3 regions of the Brachybacterium huguangmaarense genome follow, and region 1 is predicted to be linked to each of the others. Evidence: predicted binding sites of a transcription regulator. Region 1 holds the regulator's gene; each other region holds the start of a gene.
What was found. The regulator HrcA, encoded in region 1, represses chaperone genes, less so after heat shock. The targets are predictions, from matches to a motif close to TTNGCACTCGNNNNNNNCGAGTGCNAA.
Positions count from the first base shown of each region.

Region 2: groES (co-chaperone GroES) is a predicted target of HrcA. The motif match lies at 2,832-2,858, and genes of this name have one in related genera.
Region 3: groL (chaperonin GroEL) is a predicted target of HrcA. The motif match lies at 2,877-2,903, and genes of this name have one in related genera.

Region 1 is NZ_CP107020.1:2,432,651-2,438,469, reverse strand. It holds gene BRM3_RS11135 (16S rRNA (uracil(1498)-N(3))-methyltransferase) at 1-680, opposite strand, end outside; gene dnaJ (molecular chaperone DnaJ) at 686-1,822, opposite strand; gene hrcA (heat-inducible transcriptional repressor HrcA) at 1,901-2,902, opposite strand; gene BRM3_RS11120 (DUF3097 domain-containing protein) at 3,020-3,895, shown strand; gene BRM3_RS11115 (DUF4870 domain-containing protein) at 3,977-4,588, shown strand; gene hemW (radical SAM family heme chaperone HemW) at 4,613-5,785, opposite strand; gene BRM3_RS11105 (MOSC domain-containing protein) at 5,782-5,819, opposite strand, start outside.
Region 2 is NZ_CP107020.1:298,779-304,597, reverse strand. It holds gene moaC (cyclic pyranopterin monophosphate synthase MoaC) at 1-274, shown strand, start outside; gene BRM3_RS01465 (MogA/MoaB family molybdenum cofactor biosynthesis protein) at 271-744, shown strand; gene BRM3_RS01460 (molybdenum cofactor biosynthesis protein MoaE) at 788-1,267, shown strand; gene BRM3_RS01455 (metallophosphoesterase family protein) at 1,344-2,219, shown strand; gene BRM3_RS01450 (hypothetical protein) at 2,302-2,499, opposite strand; gene groES (co-chaperone GroES) at 3,014-3,310, shown strand; gene groL (chaperonin GroEL) at 3,323-4,909, shown strand; gene BRM3_RS01435 (hypothetical protein) at 5,150-5,819, shown strand, end outside.
Region 3 is NZ_CP107020.1:388,547-394,365, reverse strand. It holds gene BRM3_RS01860 (siderophore-interacting protein) at 1-551, shown strand, start outside; gene BRM3_RS01855 (uracil-DNA glycosylase) at 902-1,579, opposite strand; gene BRM3_RS01850 (DUF3263 domain-containing protein) at 1,661-1,927, shown strand; gene BRM3_RS01845 (LytR C-terminal domain-containing protein) at 1,998-2,582, shown strand; gene groL (chaperonin GroEL) at 3,102-4,736, shown strand; gene BRM3_RS01835 (energy-coupling factor transporter transmembrane component T family protein) at 5,236-5,819, opposite strand, start outside.

The DNA of each region.
Region 1 (5,819 bases):
CGCAGGGCCGCGAGCTCGTCCTCGGCGATCCCGCCCTCGGGACCCACGATCACCGTGATCTCGGGGACCTGGCGCTCGGCCGCGGTGCGCAGCTCCTCGGCCGCCGCGAGCAGCGGGCTGCTCTCCTGCTCGTGCAGCACGAGTACGAGGGCGCCGGAGGCGACGCGGTCGCGCACGTCGGCGACGAGCGCGGTCGTGTCCTCGGCCACGTCGACGACGGGGATGCCCGGGCGCCGGCACTGCTTCACGGCCGTGCGCACGGTCTGCTCCCACTTCGCACGCCCCTTGGCGCGTCGCTCCCCCTTCCACACCGAGACGGAGCGGCGCGCGATCCACGGCGTCACGCGGTCGACGCCGAGCTCGGTCGCCGACTCGACGGCCTGCTCGTCGCGGCCGCCCGTCGCGAGGGCCTGGACGAGCGCGAGCCGGGGCACGCGGACGGGGGCCGGACGCGGGGCCTCGAGCAGCTCGAGCCCGAGGGACTCCTTGGCCGCGGTCGTCACGCGCGCGACGGCCTGACGCCCTGCGGTGTCGGTCAGCAGCAGCTCCTCCCCCACCCCGATCCGGGCCACCTTCGCGGCGTGCCGACCCTCCTCGCCCGCGAGCACGGCGGCGTCGCCCGCCGCGAGGCCCTCGAGGTCGGCGTCGAGCAGCAGGAAGCTGGGCCGCGTCGACGGCATCGGGCTCAGCGCTCCCGGAAGCGGTCGCGCAGCTTGGAGAACATGCCGCCCCGGTCGGTCTCGCGACCGGCGTGCTGGGGCGCCTCCTCGCCGCGCACCGAGGCGAAGCGCTCGAGCAGCTCCTTCTGCTCCCCGCTCAGGTTGCGGGGCACGACCACGTCGAGCTCGACCTTGATGTCGCCGCGGCGTTCGGAGCGCAGCGCCGTCACGCCGAGGTTCTTCAGGGTGATGACGTCGCCCGGCTGGGCTCCCGCCCGGATGTCGAGCGTGCGCTCGCCGTCGAAGGTCGTGATGGGCACGGAGGTGCCGAGCGCCGCGGACGTCATCGGGATCCGCACCCGCGTGATGAGGTCGTCCCCCGCGCGCTCGTACAGCTCGTCGGCGGCGATGGACAGCTCGACGTAGAGGTCGCCGGACGGGCCGCCGGCCTCGCCCACCTCGCCCTCGCCCCGCAGCTGGATGCGGGTGCCGGCCTCGACGCCCGAGGGGATGCGCACGGTCACGGTGCGCTCCTTCTGGACGCGGCCGTGGCCCGAGCACTCCTGGCAGGGGCTCGAGATGATGTCGCCGTGGCCCTGGCAGGCCGAGCACGGCACCATCGTGACCATCTGCCCCAGGAGCGACTGCGCGACCCGCTGGACGTGGCCCGAGCCGCCGCACACGGTGCACGGGGTGGGCGAGGTGCCGGGGGCGCAGCACGAGCCGCCGCACACCTCGCAGCGCGCCGCCGTGCGGAAGCTCAGCTGCTGCTCGCTGCCGAACACGACGTCCCGCAGGGAGATCTGGGTGCGGCGCAGGATGTCGCCGCCGCGTCGCTGGCGGGGCACGGGGCCCTGCGAGCGGCCCCGCATGCCCGAGGCGCCGGCGAACATGTCGAAGATGTCGGAGAAGTCGAAGCCCGCCCCGCCGAAGCCGCCGCCCATCGGATTGCCCGGGCCGCCGCCCATGTCGTACATCCGGCGCTTGTCGGGGTTCGACAGCGTCTCGTACGCCTGGGAGACCTTCTTGAACCGCTCCCCCGCCTCCGGATCGGGGTTCACGTCCGGGTGGAGGGTGCGGGCCAGCTTGCGATACGCCTTCTTGATCTCCTCGGTGGAGGCGTCGCGGGACACGCCGAGAAGGTCGTAGTAGTCGTCGTTCACGAGGTGGGCTTCCTGTCGTCGTCGGAGGGGGCGCGGGGCGGCGCGGCGTCCCCGGTGGTCAGCGGAGGGAACCGCGGGTCATGGGATGAAGCGGGAGATGTAGCGGGCCAGGGCGTGCACGCTCGAGATCCCGTGCACGTAGTCCATGCGGCTCGGGCCGAGGATCGCCAGATGCGAGCTCTCGCCGTAGCCGGCGCCCACGAGGGCGGCGCGCTGGAAGGCGACGCCGCGGATCTCCTCGCCGATGCGCACCTCCACCCCGCCGGGCTCGGGGCTGAAGTCCGCGAGCAGGCGCAGCAGCACGAGGTGCTCCTCGAGCACGTCGAGCAGCGGCTCGACGTCGCGGGTGCGGTCGAGAGCCGCCCGCGCCAGGTTCGCGGTCCCCGCCATCACGAGGCGCTCCTCACGGCGCGCGTCGAGCATGACGCGCAGGGCGTCGACCACCTCGGCCACGGACGCCCGGTCCTCGGGCGAGGAGGCGGCGACCAGGGTGTCGAGGGCGTCCGCGAGGTCGGTGACCTGCCGCCCGATCGCGGCCGCGTGCAGGGTGCCGCGCAGCTGCTCGTAGAACTCGATCGAGCGCGGTGCCGCGAGGCCGATCGTGCGCTGGTCGACACGGCCGGACTCGGTGATGAGCACGAGCAGGAGCATGGTCTCGGCGACCCGCACCAGCTCGATGTGGCGCACGGTCGCCTGCCGGCGCACGGGGTACTGGATGAGCGCGACCTGGTGGGTGAGCTGGGCGAGCATGCGCACCGTGCGCTCGAGCAGGTCGTCGAGGTCCCCCGCGTCCGCGAGGAACGACTCGATGGCCCGCCGCTCGGGCCCCGAGAGGGGCTTGACCTGGGCGATCTGGTCGACGAACGTGCGGTACCCCTTGTCGGTGGGCACGCGGCCGGCCGAGGTGTGCGGCTGGGCGATGAGCCCCTCCTCCTCGAGGACCGACATGTCGTTGCGCACCGTGGCCGCCGAGACCCCGAGGTCGTGGCGGTCCAGGAGAGACTTCGAGCCCACGGGCTCGCGCGTGGAGACGTAGTCCTCGACGATCGCGCCGAGGATCTGCAGCTTGCGCTCGTCCATGCCCTCACCTCCCGTGCCCATCCCACGCCGCTGGCACTTCAGCGCCGCGAGTGCCAAGTCTACAAGCGGTCCGCGACATCCCCCGGCGCTGTTCGCTCCCGGTGTACGGTGACGGCCGTGCCCAGCTCCTTCCCCGATCGCTACGGCCGTGACGTCCTCGCCTCCGGGGCGCCGGACCTGCACCGCCGCCGCCCCGCGGCGACCGAGGTGCCCGCGCGCCGCGACCTCGTCGTCGAGGACGCCGCGACCGGGTGGACCGGCGCGATCACGCGGGTCGAGAAGACCGCGGGCGGGGTCCTCGTGGAGCTCGAGGACGCGCGCGGACGCACCCGGTCCTTCCCGCTCGGCCCGGGCTTCATGATCGACGGCCGCCCCGTGGTCCTGACCCGGCCCCAGCGACGGCCCGCCGCCTCGGGCCCGCTGCGCAGCGCGAGCGGCTCCGTCTACGTCGAGGGCGCCCGCGCGCGCACCGCGCGCGCCTCCCGGATCTGGGTCGAGGGCAAGCACGACGCCGAGCTCGTCCAGAAGGTGTGGGGTCACGACCTGCGCGTCGAGGGCGTCGTCGTCGAGATGCTCGACGGCGCCGACAACCTGCCCGAGCGCGTCGAGGCGTTCGGGCCCGGGCCGGGCCGCCGGCTCGGCGTGCTCGTGGACCACCTCGTCGCGGGCTCGAAGGAGACCCGCCTGGCCGAGCAGGTCATGCGCCTGCCCGGTGCACGGGGCAACGTGCTGATCCTGGGCCACCCGTACGTCGACGTGTGGCAGGCGGTGCGGCCCGCCCGGGTCGGCCTCGAGGCGTGGCCGCATGTGCCGCGCGGCACCGACATCAAGGTCGGCACCCTGCGGGCGCTCGGCTGGCCGTGCTCCGACCAGATCGACATCGCCGAGGGCTGGAAGCGGATCCTGGCGACCGTGCGCAGCTACGCCGACGTCGAGCCGACCCTCTCGGGGCGCATCGAGGAGCTCATCGACTGGGTGACGCAGGAGGCCTGAGGGGCTCTACGGCCTGTAGTCTCGGCGCGACACGAGCGACGCCCGGCCGCCCGGCGGCGGGCCCGAGACGGAGGACGCCAGATGACGAACGCGCAGGGTCCCTACCCGCACGGCGACGGCCAGCACCAGCAGCACCCGCAGGGCGGCCCGTACCAGCAGGGTGGCCAGTACCAGCAGGGCCAGCAGGGCGGCCCGTACCAGCAGGGCCAGCAGTATCAGCAGGGCCAGCAGTATCAGCAGCAGTACGGCCAGGGCGCTCCCCAGCAGCAGCCGCAGGGCCCCGGCTCGTGGTCCGACGTGCCGCCGCCCGGGGTGCAGGGGGTCTATCGGGGCCCGCTGCCCGGCCAGCCCATGACGGACTCCGACGCCCGGCTGTGGTCGCTCCTGGCCCAGCTGTCGGTGCTCGTGATCCCGCTGCTCGGCCCGCTCCTGGTCTACCTCATCTTCCGCGACCGCAACCGTTTCGTGCGCTACTACGCGGCCGAGGCGCTGTCCGGGACCATCCTCAACATCATCGCGTCGATCGTGCTCGGGATCATCGGCGCGATCCTCGCGCTCTTCACCTTCGGACTGTCGATGTTCCTCATGCTCGTCCCGCAGGTCCTGCAGGTGATCTTCGCGATCATCGCGGCGGTCAAGGCCAACGACCGGCAGTGGTGGAACTACCCCGTCAACCTGCGCCTGTTCAGCTGAGCGCCGTCGCCGCCGCTGCGCGGCTCAGAGGGTGAGGTCGCGGACCACGGCATCGGCGAGCAGCCGCCCCTCGCGCGTCAGCACGAGGCGCCCGGCCCCGGCCGCGGCGGACTCGAGGTGGCCCCGCTCGACGTGCACGGCGATCTGGTCGCGCCGTGCGGCGGGCACGGCCTCGACGGGTAGCCCGTCGGCGATGCGCAGCTCGAGCAGGATGCGCTCGAGCGCGCGGTCGGCGGCGTCCAGCTCCTCGGCGCCCTCGCGGGGCAGGGTCCCCGTGGCGAGCAGGCCCGCGTAGCGCGAGGGGTGCTTGACGTTCCAGGCGCGCAGGCCGTCGCGGTGGCGGTGGGCGCCGGGGCCGATCCCCCACCAGTCGCCGCCGCGCCAGTACGCCAGGTTGTGGCGGCAGCGGAACTGCTCGCCCCGCGCCCAGTTGGACACCTCGTACCAGGAGAAGCCGGCGTCGGCGAGCAGATCGTCGATCAGCTCGTACTTGTCGGCCATGTCGTCGGGATCGGGCGCCGCGATCTCCCCGCGCCGCAGATGACGGGCCATCGCCGTGTTGCCCTCGATGATGAGCGAGTAGGCCGAGACGTGGTCGGGCGCGCACGCGAGGGCCGCCCGCACCGAGGCCTCGACGTCCTCGAGGCGCTCCCCCGGCGTGCCGTAGATGAGGTCCAGGCTCACCTGGAGCCCCGCCTCGCGCGCCCAGGCCACGGCCTGCGGCACGCGCTCGGGGTCGTGCGTGCGATCGAGGGTCGCGAGCACCGAGCGCACGGCCGACTGCATGCCGAAGGAGACGCGCGTGATGCCGCCGTCGGCGAGCTCGCGCAGCGAGTCCCGCGTGACCGAGTCGGGGTTGGCCTCGGTCGTGACCTCGGCGTCGGGGGCGAGCGGCACGAGGGCCCGCAGATGCGCGAGCATGCGCACCAGGTCGCCCGAGGGCAGCAGGGTCGGGGTGCCGCCGCCGAAGAACACGGTCGACACGTGCTCGTAGTCGTAGCCGGCGGCGTGGTCGTCGGCGAGCACGAGGTCCATCTCGCGCATCGCGGCGTCGGGGTACTCCCGCTGGGACCCGCCGCCGCCGAGCTCGGTCGCGGTGTAGGTGTTGAAGTCGCAGTAGCCGCAGCGGACCGCGCAGAAGGGGACGTGGATGTAGGCCGACAGCTCCCGGCCCCCGACGTGATCGGCCGTGGTCATGCCTCGTTCTTCAGCAGCCGGGCGGAGCGCGCCA
Region 2 (5,819 bases), 1.1 Mb from region 1:
CCTGACGGGCGTCGAGGTCGATCTCGACGCCCACGACGACGTCGTCGAGATCCTGGCCCGGGTGCGCACGCGAGGCGTGACGGGCGTCGAGATGGAGGCGCTGACCGCCGTCACGGTCGCCGCGCTCACGCTGTTCGACATGATCAAGGCCGTCGACCATCTCGCGACGATCGAGGCGGTCCAGGTGCTCGCGAAGTCCGGCGGCAAGAGCGGCGACTGGGACCGCGAGCGCGCCGGCGGCGCCAAGGGCGCCGCGACGCAGGAGGAGCGATGACGACCGCCCGCATCGTGATCGCCTCGACCCGGGCCGCGGCGGGCGACTACACCGACCGCACAGGCCCCGTGCTGCACGACTGGCTCACGGGCCGCGGCCACGACGTGCCCGCCCCCGTCGTCGTCCCCGACGGACCGGCCGTGGGCGCCGCCCTGGCCGACGCGATCGGCGCGGGCGTCGACCTCGTCATCAGCTCGGGCGGCACCGGCATCAGCCCCTCGGACACCACCCCCGAGCAGACCGCGCCGCTCCTGGATCGCGAGCTGCCGGGCATCGCCGAGGCGATCCGCCGGCGCGGCGAGACGGCGACCCCGCTCGCTGTGCTCAGCCGCGGCCTCGCGGGCGTCGCACGACGCAGCATCGTCGTGAACCTGCCCGGCTCGCCGGGCGGCGTGCGGGACGGCATCGCCGTGCTCGAACCGCTCCTGGACCACCTGCTCACCCAGCGCGACGGCGGCGGGCACCCATGACCGCGCGCCCCGACACCGGCCCCACCGACCCTCCGAGGAGACCATGACCGACCCCGAGTCCCTGCGCGTGCCCGGCGACCCCGCGATGGGCCACGCCGCCGAGCGCGTCGCCTACGCCGCCGTGACCACCGACGAGGTCACGACCATGCGGATGGCCTCCCTCGTGACCGATCCGCGCTGCGGCGCCGTCGTCACCTTCGACGGCGTCGTGCGCGACCACGACGACGGCAAGGGCGTGCTGCGCCTGGACTATTCGGCCCACCCGAGCGCGCAGGACGTGATCGAGCAGGTCGCCGTCGAGATCGCCGGCCGCTACGCGGACGTGCTCGTCGCCGTCGCCCACCGGTACGGCCCCCTCATGGTGGGGGAGACGGCGCTGGCGTGCGCGGTCTCCGCGCCCCATCGCAAGCTCGCCTTCGCCGCGTGCGACGACCTCGTGGACACGGTCAAGCGACGCCTGCCGATCTGGAAGCGCCAGGAGTTCACCGACGGCTCCGACGAGTGGGTCGGCGCGCTCGGCTGACCCGCCCGTCCGACCCGCCCGTCCGAACCTCCCGGCCGGCGCCCGCACCGGCCGCGGAGCGCCGTAGCGTGGGGCCATGCGCATCCTCCAGCTGAGCGACACCCACCTGTTCGGCGACCCCGCCCCTCGCCAGTACGACCGCATCGACACCGCCGCGGCGCTGGCGGGCGTGCTCGACCGCCTCGCCGACGTCGGCCCGCTCGAGGCGGTGATCCACACCGGCGACGCCTCGGAGGACGGCAGCGTCGCGAGCTACCGCGCCCTGCACGACCAGCTCGACCCGTTCGCCCGGGCCCACGGCGCCGTGCTCGCGGTGGCCATGGGCAACCACGACGTGCCCGTGGCCTACGCCACCGTCGTCGGCCCGGGCGACCACGGCGAGCCGTGGCAGGACCGCGTGCTCACCACGCCGGGCGGACTGCGGATCGTCGCGCTCGACTCCTCGGTCCCGCGCGCGGGCTACGGCCACCTCGACGCCCCGCAGCTGGAGTGGCTGCGCACGGTGCTCGCCGAGCCGGCCGCCGCCGGGACGGTCCTGGCCGTGCACCATCCGCCGCTGCCGGCGGCGACGCGCCTCATGGCCGCCCTCGACCTCGACGACCTGGAGAGCCTCGCGGACGTGCTCACCGGCACCGACGTGCGCCTCGTCGTCTCCGGGCACTACCACCACGAGATGTCCGGGAGCATCGCGGGCATCCCCGTGCACGTCGTGCCCGGCATCGCCGATGTCGTGGACCCGCTCGGGCCGCGCGACCGGGCCCGGGCCCTCGCCCTCTCGGGGGCGAGCCTCGTCGAGCTCACGGGCGAGCCGGGCTCGGCACCGCAGGTCAGCACCGCCGTCTGGGCGAGCGCCGGGGACGAGCTCGCCGATCCCGCTCGGCCCGTGTACGGCTTCGGACCGGCCGAGATCGATGCGATCGTCGCGGCCGCGGGTCGTCCCGGCGCGGTCTGACCGACCCCCGGACGCACGAACGCCCGGTCCCCCTGCGGGGCCGGGCGCGGTCGGCGGGCGGGCGCCGCGAGGGCGCGCCGGATCAGCGCACGAGCTGCTGGGGGCTCAGCCCCTGCGTGGTGCGCACGCGGCTGAGCTCGGACAGCTCGCCGTCGGGCGTCGCGGCGCCGTGCGCGCCGTCCTGCCCCGCACCGCGCAGCACGGCGCTGCGACGAGCGGCGGTGCGCAGGAAGGCGTCCATGCGGGAGCCTCGGCGGTCGGTGTCCACGGTCGTGGTCATGGGAAGGGTCCTCCGTCTCAGGGTGATGGGGTGACGCGCCGCACGACGGCTAGCTCTCGTGGATCGTCGTGTCAAGCGCGTGTCAACACTCGATATTCTGCCGCGTCCGGCGCGGTTGTGCACGCGCAGCGGCGCCGAGGGTCGCCCGTCTCACAAAGCACCCGTGACCTGCGCCTTCCGCGCGTCACGGGTGACCGGCAGGCGGCGTGACGCAGGCCATGGAGTCCTGCTCCGCCGGTCCCGTCAGGACCCGTCCGCGCCGCCGTGGCTCCGCTCGGCCGGCCCGCCGGCGAGCCGGGCTCTCCGCTCACGGTGAACGCAGCCCGCCACGGTTAGCACTCACGTTGCACGAGTGCCAGACGGGTTCTAGAGTGAGCCGTGTTGGCAGTCACAGGGCCCGAGTGCCAGGTGCTGTCGCGAGGACCACGCCGCTCGGCACCGCGACGACGATCGGCAGCCGGTCAGACCATCCACGAACTCATCGAAGTCCACTGAACATGAAGGAGTGAGCCGCATGTCGGTCTCCATCAAGCCCCTCGAGGATCGCGTCGTCATCAAGCCGACCGAGGCCGAGCAGACCACCGCCTCCGGCCTGGTCATCCCGGACACCGCGAAGGAGAAGCCCCAGGAGGGCGAGGTTGTCGCCGTCGGCGAGGGCCGCTTCGACGACAAGGGCCAGCGGATCCCGCTCGACGTGAAGGTCGGCGACAAGGTCGTCTTCTCCAAGTACGGCGGCACCGAGCTCAAGTACGGCGGCGACGAGTTCCTGATCCTGGGCTCGCGCGACATCCTCGCCGTCATCGAGAACTGAGGCTGATACCGCATGGCTAAGGAGATCATCTACGACGAGGACGCGCGCCGCGCCCTCGAGCGCGGTGTCGACAAGCTCGCCGACACCGTCAAGGTGACGCTCGGCCCCAAGGGCCGCAACGTCGTCCTCGACAAGAAGTGGGGCGCCCCCACGATCACCAACGACGGCGTGACCATCGCCCGCGAGATCGAGCTCGAGGACTCCTACGAGAACCTCGGCGCCCAGCTCGCCAAGGAGGTCGCGACCAAGACCAACGACGTCGCCGGCGACGGCACCACGACCGCGACCGTGCTGGCCCAGGCGCTCGTCCACGAGGGCATGCGCAACGTGGCCTCCGGGGCGGCGCCGTCCGCGCTCAAGCGCGGCATGGAGTCGGCCGTCGAGGCGCTCTCCGAGAAGCTCGGCGAGATCGCGATCGACGTCGACTCCAAGGAGCAGATCGCCAACGTCGCGGCCGTCTCGAGCCAGGACCGCGAGATCGGCGAGCTGCTCGCCGAGGCGTTCGACAAGGTCGGCAAGGACGGCGTCATCACGGTCGAGGAGTCCTCGACCACCGCGATGGAGCTCGACTTCACCGAGGGCATGCAGTTCGACAAGGGCTACATCTCCCCGTACTTCGTGACCGACGCGGACCGCCAGGAGGCCGTCCTCGAGGACGCGTACATCCTGCTCAACCAGGGCAAGATCTCCGCCGTGGCGGACCTCCTGCCGATCCTCGAGAAGGTCATCGAGGGCAGCAAGCCCCTGCTGATCCTGGCCGAGGACGTCGACGGCGAGGCCCTGTCCACGCTCGTGGTCAACAAGATCCGCGGCAACTTCAAGGGCGCCGCGGTCAAGGCCCCCGCCTTCGGCGATCGCCGCAAGGCGATGCTGCAGGACATCGCGGTGCTCACCGGCGCCCAGGTGGTCACGCCCGATCTGGGCCTGGACCTCAAGACCGTGGGCCTTGAGGTGCTCGGCACCGCCCACCGCGTCGTCATCACGAAGGACTCGACGACCATCGTCGGCGGCGCCGGCGATGACGAGGCCGTGGCCGACCGCGTCGCGCAGATCCGCTCCGAGATCGCGAACACCGACTCCGACTGGGATCGCGAGAAGCTCCAGGAGCGCCTCGCGAAGCTGTCCGGCGGCGTGTCCGTGATCAAGGTCGGCGCGCACACGGAGGTCGAGCTCAAGGAGAAGAAGATGCGCATCGAGGACGCGGTCTCCGCGACTCGTGCGGCCATCGAGGAGGGCATCGTGGCCGGTGGCGGCAGCGCCATCGTCCAGGCGGCCTCCGTGCTCTCCGACGATCTCGGCAAGTCCGGTGACGAGGCCGTCGGCGTGCGCGCCGTGGCCAAGGCCGTCGCCGAGCCGCTGCGCTGGATCGCCGAGAACGCAGGCCTCGAGGGCTACGTCGTCGTCGAGAAGGTCAAGGCCGAGAAGACCGGCAACGGCCTCGACGCCGCGACCGGCGAGTACGTCGACCTCGTCGACGCGGGCATCATCGACCCCGTCAAGGTGACGCGCAGCGCCCTGCGCAACGCCGCCTCGATCGCGACCCTCGTGCTCACCACCGAGACCCTCGTGGTGGACAAGAAGGACGAGGACGAGGACTGAGACGCCGAGGCGTGATCGCCTGATCGTCCCGTCCGATGCCCCGGCCGCCCTGCGCGGCCGGGGCATCGTCGCGTCCGGGCGCGACCACGACGGGACCCGGCGTGTCCACGGACCGTCGGGCCCGTGATCCGTCGGTGCCCCCACCTAGGATGGGACCTGTTCCGGCATCGGCGTCCGATCCCCTCGCGGGCGCGGCGACGGCCTCGACGCGTCGCACCCGCAGGTGCTGGAGGAGTGAACGTGCACACGCCCCACGAGACCACCGCGGTCCCGCGCGACCACGGCGAGCCCTCGCACGTGTTCGGCCCGATGCGCTCGGCCGTGATGGCCGCTCTCGTCGGCGCCATCACCTTCGTGGTCGTGCTCGAGTTCCTCGTGCTCACGAGCTTCATCGGACAGCGCCTCTGGAACGACGACGCCCTCTTCCACGAGGTGCTGTTCACCCTCCCGCTCGTGCTGTGGTTGCTGATCCTCGTCGCCGCCGTCGTGATCTGCCTGCGCACCATCACCTCCTGGCTCACCGTCGGCGAGCAGGGCTTCGCGACGCACGGCCTGTTCCGGCGCGCCGTCTCCCACGAGTGGTCGGACGTGGCCCGGCTCGTCGCGGTGCGCGACGTGACGCGCGTGCCGCTGCCGACCGAACGGGTGCCCGCGCCCGAGGACCCCTACGACGGGGTCTACGTGGTCGGCACCAACGGACGCCGCCTCGCGACCTTCTCCGGACGCCTCTTCGGCGCCCGCGCCCAGCACGCCGTGATCGACCAGGCGCGTGCCGCGGGGACCGAGGTCGAGGAGGTCGACCAGCTCGCGCCGCGGGAGCTGCGCACGCGCGTGCCGCGGTCGATCCCGGTCGCGGACCTCCATCCCGGGCTCGTGCTGCTCGCGGTCGTCGCCTTCTACGCCGCGCACA
Region 3 (5,819 bases), 1.2 Mb from region 1:
AGCCCGGTTCCTCACGGGACCTGCTGCTGGCCGGTGACGAGACCGCGGTCCCCGCGATCGTCTCGATCCTCGGCTCCCTGCCGCCCGAGGCGACGGGCTGCGCGCTGCTCGAGGTGCCGCGGGCCGAGGACGTCCAGCCCGTGACGGCTCCGGCCGGGCTCGACGTGCGCTGGCTCGTGCGCGGCGACGCGACGGTCGGATCGCGCCTCGAGGACGCCGTGCACGAGGTCGTGCGCACCCGCGAGGCCGCGGGAGAGGACTGGGGTCACGGCGCCGCGACGTCCGGAACGGCCCAGGACGCGGAGCTCGAGGAGATCGACATCGACACGACCATCCTGTGGGAGGTCCCGCACCGCCTCACTGCGGCCGCCCACGCGAGCGGGCCCGCCGCCGAGGGCGAGGCCGACGACGCCCGCCGCTTCTACGCGTGGATCGCGGGGGAGGCCGGCGTGGTCAAGGCGCTGCGCCGCTACCTCGTGCGGGAGGTGGGGGTGGACCGCCGCCAGGTCGCGTTCATGGGCTACTGGAGGATCGGCAAGGCCGAGGGCTGAGCGGCCGGCAGCCGCGCCCGTGGCCCGTGCCCGCGCCCACGCCCGTGCCCACGCCCGTGCCCGTGGTCCGCGGTCCGCGTGTGTGCCCGTGCCCGCGTGCGGACCGCGGTGTCGCGGTCACGGTCCGCCAGGGGGCGCAGCGTCGGTGCTCATCGTCGGTGTGCGCTCGCGGTGAGGCCCGAGTGCCCATCCACGGGCCGACATCGCGTGGGCACAGTCCGCCGCGGGGCCGCGGTGGGGCTTGAGCTCCCGCGCACGGCGGTCATAGCGCGGCCACGCGTCGCCGCGGCGAGGCGCGTGGCCCTGCGCGTGCTCGTCGGGCGCGGCGCACGCTCGCCCGCGCGCCGTCCTCAGCGCTCGATGCGCCAGTCGATCGCGGTGCCGCCCTGCCTCTCGAGCAGCTCGTTGGCGCGGGAGAACGGGCGCGAGCCGAAGAAGCCGCGCGAGGCCGACAGGGGCGAGGGGTGCGGGCTCGTGATGCACGGCGTGTCGCCGAGCATCGGCTGGAGCGACTGGGCGTCCCGGCCCCACAGGATCGCCACGAGCGGGCCGCCGCGCTCGACGAGCGCGCGGATCGCGGTCTCGGTGACGAGCTCCCAGCCCTTGCCACGATGCGAGGCCGGCGCGCCCGGCCGCACCGTGAGCACCCTGTTGAGCAGCAGCACGCCCTGGTCCTGCCACGCGGTGAGGTCGCCGTGGGGAGCGGGTGCGATGCCAAGATCGTCCTGCAGCTCCGTGTAGATGTTCGCGAGCGACCGGGGGAGCGGGCGCACGTGCGACTCGACCGCGAAGGAGAGCCCGATCGGGTGACCGGGGGTGGGATAGGGGTCCTGCCCGACGACGAGCACCCGGACGTCGGCGAGCGGCCGGGTGAAGGCCCGCAGCACGTTCGCGCCCGCAGGGAGGTAGCCGCGCCCGTCCTCCGTCTCCCGGCGCAGGAAGTCGCCCATCTCGTGGATCCTCCCCTCCACGGGGGCGAGGGCGGCGGCCCAGTCGGGCGCGATGATGTCGGCAAGCGGTGCGGGCATGACCTCAGTGTTCCACGCGACACGCCGGGAGCACGGCGCGCCTCCGACCCCCGGGCGGCGCCCCTCCCTAGCGTCGATGCCATGACCTCGTCCGCGCGCACGCCCCTGTCCGACCAGGACCGGCGCATCCTCGCGCTCGAGGGCCGCACCTTCCGCTACGTCGGCGCCAAGGAGCGCATGATCCGCGAGGAGTTCGGGATGAGCCCGACCGCGTACTTCGTGCGTCTGAACGCGCTGCTCGACGAGCCCGCTGCCCTCGAGGAGGCGCCCGCCCTCGTCCACCGCCTGCGAGGGCGCCGCACGAGCGCGCAGTCCGAGGGTCCCGCCGGGTCGGGGCGCGTGGCCTGAGCCTCCTACCGCCCTCACCTGCGGCCTTTCGCGCGTGTGCTCCGGGCATCGACGGCTCCGGCCGGGTTTAATGGGGCTCGTGGCTGATCCTCACCCTGACTACCCGTACGCCCCGGACCAGTTCGACCGCGAGGCGGAGACGACGTCGTTCCACGGCGCCCACCGCGCCGAGGAGTCGTTCTGGCGTCAGAACCTGCTGTACGTCATCATCATCGCGGCCGCCGTGCTGACCCTGCTCGTCCTGCTGTTCGTGATCGGCGGGATGGGGCGCGACAACGGCGGCGACGCCCCGGCCGCGACCTCGACGGCCTCGGCGCCCGTCGAGCAGCAGTCGCCCGGCGCATCCGACGGCGGCGGCGCGTCGACGCCCGCCCAGGAGGTCAGCCGCGACACCCCGGTGCTCGTGGTCAACGCCGGCGGCCAGAACGGCATGGCCGGGGAGTGGCGCGACGAGCTCACCTCCAAGGGCTGGACCAAGGTCGACATCAGCACCGCCGACAGCCGTCAGGAGCAGGCCGTCGTGTTCTATCGCGACGAGGCGGACGCCGCGAGCGCGAACCAGCTCGCCCAGGAGGTCGGTCTCGACGGGGCGCAGCAGTCCGACGAGTACGACGCGCGCATCACCTTCGTCGCGGTCGAGAGCCCGCAGGACTGACCAGGCCGCCCGCCCGCGGGCCGCGATCCTCGCTCGGCCTCGTCGGGAGGATGAGCCCGGCTGCGGCGAGCCCGGTTGCGGACCCTCGCCGTCGGCTCACGGTCCGCGGGCGGGCACCGGGCGCGAGCGAGCTCATGGGAACGGGTCCGGGGCTCTCGGCGTCCGAGTGGCTGCACCTGCCTAACTCCAGGGCGGGGAAGCGGCGCACCGACCGATCGGCGCGTGTTCGCCCACGGCGAGCACGCTCGGTGCGCCGACCGTTAGCACTCTCCGGCGGTGAGTGCTTATGATGATCTGGCACTCATCGGGTGCGAGTGACAACGCAGGGTCGGCCTCTCCGGCACTGTGCGCTCGGGCCCGATGACATCGAGACGATCGGTGGGCGGGTCCCCGCTTCGCCGACGCGTGCATTCCGGCCCCGTGAGGGGTCCGTCGGGCCGTGACGTGAACGGTCCGGCGGGTCTCGTCCGTCGCGGGCACAGGGTCGGGTGGACACCACAGACACGGGAGAGATTCCACATGGCCAAGCTCATCGAATACGACGAGGAGGCCCGGCGCGGCCTCGAGCGCGGGATGAACAAGCTCGCCGACGCCGTCAAGGTCACCCTCGGCCCCAAGGGCCGCAACGTCGTCCTGGAGAAGTCCTGGGGCGCCCCGACGATCACCAACGACGGCGTGTCCATCGCCAAGGAGATCGAGCTCGAGGACCCCTACGAGAACATCGGCGCCGAGCTCGTCAAGGAGGTCGCCAAGAAGACCGACGACGTCGCGGGCGACGGCACCACCACCGCCACCGTGCTCGCCCAGGCCCTGGTCAAGGAGGGCCTGCGCAACGTCGCCGCCGGCGCCAACCCGATCGCGCTCAAGCGCGGCATCGACAAGGCCGTGGCCGCGGTGTCCGAGACCCTGCTCGAGCAGGCCGTCGACATCGAGACCAAGGACCAGATCGCGCACACCGCCGCCATCTCCGCGGGCGACCCGGCCATCGGCGAGCTCATCGCCGAGGCCCTCGACAAGGTCGGCAAGGAAGGCGTCATCACCGTCGAGGACTCCAACACCATGGGCCTCGAGCTGGAGCTGACCGAGGGCATGCGGTTCGACAAGGGCTACATCTCGCCCTACTTCGTGACCGACGCGGAGCGCCAGGAGACGGTGCTCGACGATCCGTACATCCTGCTCATGAACTCGAAGATCTCGAGCGTCAAGGACCTGCTGCCCCTCCTCGAGAAGGTCATCCAGGCCGGCAAGCCGCTCGCGATCATCTCCGAGGACGTCGAGGGCGAGGCCCTCGCGGTGCTCGTGGTCAACAAGCTCAAGGGCTCCTTCAAGTCGGTCGCCATCAAGGCCCCCGGCTTCGGCGACCGCCGCAAGGCGATGCTCGAGGACATGGCCATCCTGACCGGCGGCCAGGTCATCTCCGAGGAGGTCGGCCTCAAGCTCGACACCGCCGGGCTCGAGCTGCTCGGCCAGGCGCGCAAGGTCGTCGTGACCAAGGACGAGACCACCATCGTCGAGGGCGCCGGCGACGCCGAGCGCATCGCGGCCCGCGTCAAGCAGATCCGCACCGAGATCGAGAACTCCGACTCCGACTACGACCGCGAGAAGCTCCAGGAGCGCCTCGCGAAGCTGGCCGGCGGCGTCGCCGTCATCAAGGCCGGTGCCGCCACGGAGGTCGAGCTCAAGGAGCGCAAGCACCGCATCGAGGACGCCGTGCGCAACGCCAAAGCGGCCGTCGAGGAGGGCATCGTCGCCGGTGGCGGCGTGGCTCTGCTCCAGGCCGGCAAGGACACCTTCAGCTCGCTCGAGCTCGCGGGTGACGAGGCGACCGGCGCGAAGATCGTCAAGGTCGCGATCGAGGCCCCGCTCAAGCAGATCGCCGTCAACGCCGGCCTCGAGGGCGGCGTCGTCGCGGAGAAGGTCAAGTCCCTGCCCGTGGGCGAGGGCCTGAACGCCGCGACCGGCACGTACGAGGACCTGCTCAAGGCCGGCATCATCGACCCGGTCAAGGTCACGCGCTCGGCGCTGCGGAACGCGGCGTCCATCGCGGGGCTGTTCCTCACCACCGAGGCCGTCGTCGCCGACAAGCCGGAGCCGGCCAAGGCTCCCGCCGGCGGCATGGACGACGGCATGGGAGGCATGGGCGGCATGATGTGATCAGCCCCCATGGCTGATCCGTCGCTCCTCCGAGCGAGACGGGCCCCGCGCGCCACCTCTGGCGCGCGGGGCCCGTCCGTCTGTCGGCCGGGGGCGCTGGTGCGTGGTGCTGGTGCGTGGTGCGTGGTGCGGGCTCTGCCGGCTGGCGCGTGGGCGGCTCCCCGTGGTGACCCGACCCGGCGAGTGCCACGTGGCGGCACCTATCGGGCCGGGTATGACTCGTGGCGTGGCGCTCGGTGAGGTGGGGATGGAGGAACCTGGTCCTGTCAGGCTGCGCGATGGTCTTGCCCGGCGAGTGTCATGTGGCGGCACCTATCGGGCTGGTTATGACTCGTGTGGTGGCGCTCGGTGAGGTGGGGGCGGGGTGCGCCCACGTCCTGCCCAGTCCTGCCCGATCGGAGAGGGTGAGACCAGGGCTCCGCAGGCGAGCCGCGCCCCTCCGGGCCCCGCTGCACCCCTCCGCGCCTCTCCGCGATCCCCGCCCCCGCGGGCCCGCGGCTCAGACGAAGATGTTCCAGTAGCGTCCGCCGTCGACCGCGAGCAGCAGGATCGGCACGACGACCAGGACGACCGCGAGCGCCATCACGGCCGCATCGCGCGCCCGCAGAGGGCGCTGGTCGTACCACGTGCGGCGGCGTCCCCGGCCGAAACCCCGCAGCTCCATCGCGGCCGAGACCGTCTCGATGCGGTCGAGCGCCCCGAGCAGGAGCGGCATCAGCACGGACACCAGATTCCTGACGCGTGTGGCCAGCGCCGCGCGCGAGGAGGTGTCCAGGCCGCGCGCCTGCTGGGCGTGGGAGATGGTGCGGAAGTCCCGCTGGACGTCCGGGATGTACCGCAGCGCGAGGGAGACGGCGTAGGCGAACCGGTACGGCACGCCCACCCGGTTGAGCGAGGAGGCGAACTCCGGGGGTCGGGTGGTCGCGATGAACAGCAGGACGCTCGGCAGGACGGCGACGTACTTGAGCGTCACGAGCAGCTGGTAGTAGAGCTGCTCGCTCGTGAGATCCCACCGCCACGGCCCGTGGACGAGCACGTGCCGGGTGCCGAACAGGTCGCTCCCGTAGCCCGGGGCGAACAGGA